One region of the Streptomyces sp. NPDC005808 genome, then DNA from elsewhere that is predicted to be linked to it. Evidence: predicted binding sites of a transcription regulator. Region 1 holds the regulator's gene; the other holds the start of a gene.
What was found. The regulator HrcA, encoded in region 1, represses chaperone genes, less so after heat shock. The targets are predictions, from matches to a motif close to TTNGCACTCNGNNNNNCNGAGTGCNAA.
Positions count from the first base shown of each region.

Region 2: the regulator HrcA is predicted to act here: its motif matches at 1,743-1,769, upstream of groES (co-chaperone GroES).

Region 1 is NZ_JBIAIK010000003.1:146,962-150,366, forward strand. Features, by position in the region: gene ACFYPC_RS07630 (DUF3097 domain-containing protein) at 1-4, opposite strand, end outside; gene ACFYPC_RS07635 (MBL fold metallo-hydrolase) at 50-838, opposite strand; gene hrcA (heat-inducible transcriptional repressor HrcA) at 1,020-2,036, shown strand; gene dnaJ (molecular chaperone DnaJ) at 2,037-3,176, shown strand; gene ACFYPC_RS07650 (nitronate monooxygenase) at 3,311-3,405, shown strand, end outside.
Region 2 is NZ_JBIAIK010000009.1:32,872-36,276, reverse strand. Features, by position in the region: gene groL (chaperonin GroEL) at 1-1,156, opposite strand, end outside; gene groES (co-chaperone GroES) at 1,290-1,598, opposite strand; gene ACFYPC_RS20895 (polysaccharide deacetylase family protein) at 1,835-2,614, opposite strand; gene ACFYPC_RS20890 (polysaccharide deacetylase family protein) at 2,611-3,405, opposite strand, start outside.

The DNA of each region.
Region 1 (3,405 bases):
GCATTCGGATGACGATAGGAGAAGCCCGGCCCCCATGTCGTACGGCCTCCTACGACACGCCGAAGCGGGCCGCCAGCGTGTCCCGTTGGGCCCGGACAAACGCCGCATTCACCACCGCTCCGTGGCCGGGAACGTACACCGCGTCCTCACCGCCCAGGTCGAGCAGCCGGTCCAGTGCCGCCGGCCACCCGGAGGGGACGGCGTCGGTGCCCGCCTGGGGTTCGCCGGACTCCTCCACCAGGTCGCCGCAGAAGACGGTCTCGGGCCCCGACGGCGATCCCGGGACCAGGACCGCCAGGTCGTGGGCGGTGTGGCCGGGGCCGACGTTCGCGAGCAGGACCTGGGTGCCGCCGCCCAGGTCCAGGGTCCACTCGCCGGACACCTGGTGCCGGGGGCGGACCAGTAGATCGGCGGCCTCGGCTGCCTCCAGCGGGTCCAGGCCGTTGCGTACGGCGTCCGCGCGCAGTTCCTCACGGCCGTGCGCGAGGACCGTGTCCAGGCCGACCGCCGCGAACACCTCGACCCCGGCGAAGGCGGCCGCGCCGAAAACGTGGTCGAAGTGGGCGTGGGTCAGCGCGAGGTGCGTCACCCGGCGGTCGCTACCGGGTAGCCCCCCGATCCCGGGAGTCGGCCGCGTGCCCTTGTCGGTCGCGTCGAGCAGTCGTCGTGCCTCGGCACGCAACTGCGCGCCCTCCCGCAGGCTCGATCCCGCGTCGATCATCAGGGCGGCCCCCGCGCCGACCACGAGCCCGACCGTGCAGTCCCAGCCCGGCAGCCGCCGCCGTCCGACCCGCGGCGCCACCCTCTCCCACCCCGCCTCTTCCCATGTCACGTTCATGGGCAGACGCTAACGGCGAGCACACTGTCGGCACGACCGCGCGGGGCCCGCCCTTGCCGCGGGCGTACCTCCCCGCCGTACACTGACCGGGGAACGCTGGCACTCGCACGCGCTGAGTGCCAGGGGGAGAGTCCGGGGCGAGTCCGGGAGACCACGGCGACGACATCTGGAGGTGTGCGCGATGCTCAGCGAACGCAGGCTCGAAGTGCTGCGCGCCATCGTCCAGGACTACGTGGGGACGGAGGAGCCGGTCGGTTCCAAGGCCCTCACCGAGCGGCACCGGCTCGGGGTCTCGCCGGCGACGGTCCGCAACGACATGGCCGCCCTGGAGGACGAGGGGTACATCGCCCAGCCGCACACCAGCGCCGGGCGCATCCCCACCGACAAGGGCTACCGGCTCTTCGTCGACAAGCTCGCCGGCGTCAAGCCGATGACCGCGCCCGAGCGGCGGGCCATCCAGAACTTCCTGGACGGCGCCGTCGATCTCGACGATGTGGTGGGGCGGACGGTGCGGCTCCTCGCGCAGCTCACGCGGCAGGTCGCCGTCGTGCAGTACCCGTCCCTCACGCGGTCGACCGTGCGGCACGTCGAGCTGCTGTCGCTGGCTCCGGCCCGCGTCATGCTCGTCCTGATCACGGACACCGGCCGGGTCGAGCAGCGTCTGATCGACTGCCCGGCACCGTTCGGGGAGACGTCGCTCGCGGATCTGCGTGCGCGGCTCAACAGCCGGGTCGCGGGGCGTCGTTTTTCGGACGTTCCGCAACTGGTGCAGGACCTGCCCGACGCCTTCGAGGCGGAGGACCGCGGCACGGTCACGACGGTGCTCTCCACCCTGCTGGAGGCGCTCGTCGAGCAGACCGAGGAGCGGCTGATGATCGGCGGCACCGCCAACCTCACCCGCTTCGGACATGACTTCCCTCTCACCATCCGGCCCGTACTCGAAGCGCTGGAGGAGCAGGTCGTGCTCCTCAAGTTGCTTGGTGAGGCCGGGGATTCGGGCATGACCGTACGGATCGGTCACGAGAACGCCTATGAGGGACTCAACTCCACGTCCGTCGTCTCCGTCGGCTACGGTTCGGGCGACGAAGCAGTAGCGAAACTCGGCGTGGTCGGACCGACCCGCATGGATTACCCCGGCACGATGGGAGCGGTACGAGCGGTGGCACGGTACGTCGGACAGATCCTGGCGGAGTCCTAAGTGGCCACGGACTACTACGCCGTACTCGGCGTGCGCCGCGACGCGTCCCAGGACGAGATCAAGAAGGCGTTCAGGCGGCTCGCGCGCGAGCTGCACCCGGACGTCAATCCTGATCCGAAGACGCAGGAGCGGTTCAAGGAGATCAACGCCGCGTACGAGGTGTTGTCGGACCCGCAGAAGAAGCAGGTCTACGACCTCGGCGGCGACCCGCTGTCCCAGGCGGGCGGCGCGGGCGGCGCCGGTGGCTTCGGTGCCGGCGGCTTCGGGAACTTCTCGGACATCATGGACGCCTTCTTCGGTACGGCGTCACAGCGTGGCCCCCGGTCGCGTACGCGCCGTGGCCAGGACGCCATGATCCGGCTGGAGATCGAGCTCGACGAGGCGGCCTTCGGCACCACGAAGGACATCCAGGTCGACACGGCCGTCGTGTGCGGCACCTGCAACGGTGAGGGCGCGGCGCCGGGGACCTCGGCGCAGACCTGTGACATGTGCCGCGGTCGCGGTGAGGTGTCGCAGGTCACGCGGTCCTTCCTCGGCCAGGTCATGACCTCGCGGCCCTGCCCGCAGTGCCAGGGCTTCGGGACCGTCGTCCCGACGCCGTGTCCGGAGTGCGCGGGCGACGGCCGCGTGCGGTCGCGTCGCACGCTGACCGTCAAGATCCCGGCCGGTGTCGACAACGGCACCCGGATCCAGCTCGCGGGCGAGGGCGAGGTCGGCCCCGGTGGCGGCCCCGCCGGCGATCTGTACGTCGAGATCCACGAGCTCCCGCACTCCACCTTCCAGCGGCGCGGTGACGACCTGCACTGCACGGTCACCATCCCGATGACCGCGGCGGCCCTCGGCACGAAGGTGCCGCTGGAGACGCTCGACGGCATGGAGGAGATCGACATCCGCCCGGGCACGCAGTCCGGGCAGTCGGTCCCGCTGCACGGGCGCGGTATCACGCACCTGCGGGGCGGCGGCCGCGGTGACCTCATCGTGCACGTCGAGGTGATGACGCCCTCGAAGCTCGACGCCGAGCAGGAGCGTCTGCTGCGTGAGCTGGCCGTGCTGCGTGGCGAGGAGCGGCCCATCGGGCAGTTCCAGCCGGGACAGCAGGGGCTCTTCTCGCGGCTCAAGGACGCGTTCAACGGTCGCTGAGGACCGTCCGCCGGACCTCTGAAGTGGGCCTTCTCGCCCTGGCCCGGACCGGCCGTGGCGAGAGGGTGCGGGTGGCCTATGCCACGCGGATGACTCGATTCGGACTTGTTCGGAGGACGTGACAACATGCCGTCATGTCCTCCGCACTGACCGATCTCTTCCCACATCCGATCGTGCAGGCCCCCATGGCGGGCGGAGTATCCGTTCCGCATCTCGCGGCCGCCGTGTC
Region 2 (3,405 bases), on a different contig from region 1:
CGGTGGCGGCGCCGACCTTGATCACGCACACGCCGCCGGCCAGCTTCGCGAGGCGCTCCTGGAGCTTCTCGCGGTCCCAGTCGGAGTCGGTGTTCTCGATCTCGGCCTTGATCTGGTTGACGCGGCCCAGGACCTCGGAGGAGTCGCCGCCACCGTCGACGACGGTCGTGTCGTCCTTGGTGACCGTGACGCGGCGGGCGGTGCCCAGCACGTCCAGGCCGATCTGGTCGAGCTTGAGGCCGACCTCTTCGGCGATGACCTGACCGCCGGTGAGGGTGGCGAGGTCGCCCAGCATGGCCTTGCGGCGGTCGCCGAAGCCCGGGGCCTTCACCGCGACGGCGTTGAAGGTGCCGCGGATCTTGTTCACGACCAGGGTCGACAGGGCTTCGCCCTCGACGTCCTCGGCGATGATCAGCAGCGGCTTGGAGGCGTTGGCCTGGATGACCTTCTCCAGCAGCGGCAGGAGGTCCTGGATGGAGGAGATCTTGCCCTGGTGGATGAGGATGTACGGGTCCTCGAGGACTGCCTCCATGCGCTCCTGGTCCGTCACGAAGTACGGCGACAGGTAGCCCTTGTCGAAGGCCATGCCCTCGGTGAAGTCCAGCTCCAGACCGAAGGTGTTGGACTCCTCGACGGTGATGACACCGTCCTTGCCGACCTTGTCCATCGCCTCGGCGATGAGCTCGCCGACCTGGCTGTCCTGGGCGGACAGACCGGCGACGGCCGCGATGTCGGCCTTGTCCTCGATCGGACGGGCGGTCGCGAGGAGCTCCTCGGACACAGCCTTGACGGCGGCGTCGATGCCCTTCTTGAGAAGAGCGGGGGACGCGCCGGCGGCGACGTTCTTGAGGCCCTCGCGGACGAGCGCCTGGGCGAGCACGGTGGCGGTGGTCGTACCGTCACCCGCGATGTCGTTGGTCTTGGTCGCCACCTCCTTCACGAGCTGGGCACCGAGGTTCTCGTACGGGTCGTCGAGCTCGACCTCGCGCGCGATGGTGACGCCGTCGTTGGTGATGGTGGGAGCGCCGAACTTCTTGTCGATGACGACGTTGCGGCCCTTGGGGCCGATCGTCACCTTGACCGTGTCGGCAAGCTTGTTGACGCCGCGCTCGAGGGCGCGACGGGCGTCCTCGTCGAACTTCAGGATCTTCGCCATGGGAGCGATTCAGCCCTCTCGAAACTCTGGAAAATCTGGGGAGAACGAACGGCGCCCCCGACGCCCGGCTACTTGCGGTCGCGGGGGGCCAGGGGCGCAGTTCACTGCAAAACCGGTTGGGTACCGGGGTGAATTACTTCTCGATGATCGCGAGAACGTCGCGAGCCGAGAGGACGAGGTACTCCTCGCCGTTGTACTTCACCTCGGTGCCGCCGTACTTGCTGTACAGCACGATGTCGCCGACGGCGACGTCGAGCGGAAGACGGTTACCGTCCTCGAAACGGCCCGGGCCCACGGCAAGGACGACGCCCTCCTGGGGCTTCTCCTTCGCGGTGTCCGGGATGACCAGGCCAGAGGCCGTGGTCTGCTCGGCTTCGAGCGGCTGGACCACAATGCGGTCCTCGAGCGGCTTGATGGCAACCTTGGAGCTGGTGGTCGTCACGATCCGACCTCCCCCTTCGGAGATCTCACGGGGTTAACTGTCTGAGGTGGCGACCAGGTGGACCCGTCGTCGCGGGAGCCGGATCTACCTGTCGTCATTGGCACTCTCCAGGGGGGAGTGCCAGACCTGAGACTATGACCGCGATTAGCACTCGGTCAAGCGGAGTGCCAACGCGCCGCCTGCGAACCCGTCAGATCGCGGCCCTCCGCCGCGTCGGATCGCGGCCCTCCGCCGCGTCAGAGGTAGTCCTCCAGCCGGGCCGCCGTGAACCCCTCGGCCTGCACCCGGCGCAGCAGAGCGACCGTCGCCGCCGTGAGGTCCGGTTCGTCGAAGCCGGACAGAATGTCGCCGGTCCGCAGCGGGCCCTCGTCCCCGGCGTCCCGTCCCCGTACGACGGCCGCGATCCCGCAGTCCGCGGCGGCACGCAGCGTGGTGGTGTCGTACGTCCCGTACGGGGGCCGCAGAAAGCGGGGGCGGATGCCGAAGCGCTGCTTGAGCTTGTCCTGCTGGCCGCAGATCTCGGCGCGCTGCCCGACGTACGGCAGGCCTCGCAGGGAGGGGTGGTCCAGGGTGTGGTTCTGCACGGTCGCGCCGACCGCGCGCAGCCGCGCGAAGTGCCCGTACCCCGGCCCGACCACACTGTCCGTGAGGAACATGCTGACCGGCAGCCGCAGTTCACGGACCATGTCGACGAACCGCGGATCCCGCTCGGCACCGTCGTCGTACGTCAGGAAGACCACCTTGTCGCGGGTGGGGACGCGGTCCACGACCGGCGCGAGGCCCGGGCCCGCGGTGGGCACGGTGACCCGGGCGGACGGTTTCGGCGCGGGGGCGAGCGGCACGGACAGGCCCCAGCGGCGGTACGTCGCCAGGGTCGGCCCCTGCGAGCGCGCCTTGCTCACCTCGTGCGCCCCCTTCTGTCCCAGCCGCTCGATCGGATCGACGGACTGGGCGCAGCCGGACAGCAGCACGGAGGCGAGCAGCCCGGCGACGATCCCGCGGGGCCGCGGTCTCACAAGTAGTCCTCGAGGCGGGCCACCGCGTACCCCTTGTCGGTCACCATCTTCATGAAGCGGCGGACCATGTCGGGCATCGTGCCCTTCCAGTCCTTCTTGCCGCGGAAGTGGCTGAGGACGATGTCGCCGGGGTGCAGATCGCGGTCCCACTCGCGGTACTCCCAGTGGTCGACGAAGATCTCCTCGTTCCACAGCGGGACGGCCTTGATGCCGCAGGACTTGGCGGCGCGCAGGGTGTCCTCGTTGTAGTTGCCGAACGGCGGCCGGAAGAGCGTCGGGCGCTTGCCGAACTGCTTCTTCATCACGTCCTGCATGCCGCAGATCTCGCGCTTCTGCCGCTCGTAGGAGAGTCCGGGCAGGTAGGGGTGGTGGAGGGTGTGGTTGTTGAGTACGACGCCGCGGTCGCGCATCTGGCGGAAGTACCCGTAGTCCTCCTTGACCAGGTAGTCGCTGAGGAAGGCGGTGTACGGGATCTTCAGGTCGCTCATCATCCGCAGGAAGGCCGGGTCCTTCTCGGCGCCGTCGTCGATGGTGAGGAAGATGACCTTGTGCTTGGTGGGGATGGTGGTGAAGACGGGCGGCAGGCCCTCCCCGTCCTCGACCTCGAAGCCGTCGCGGAACTCGATGACCGGCTTCTTGGCCGGCGGTGCGGGCGCGGTCAGCGGCGTCTTGGCGAGGCCCCAGCGCTTGGCCGCGGCGGCTCGGGCGGCCTGCGCGAGCCGGAGCTCGGCGGCGGCGTCGAGGGCGGGCGGCGCCTGGCGGCCGGGCGCCGGTTTCACGGACTTGGGGTC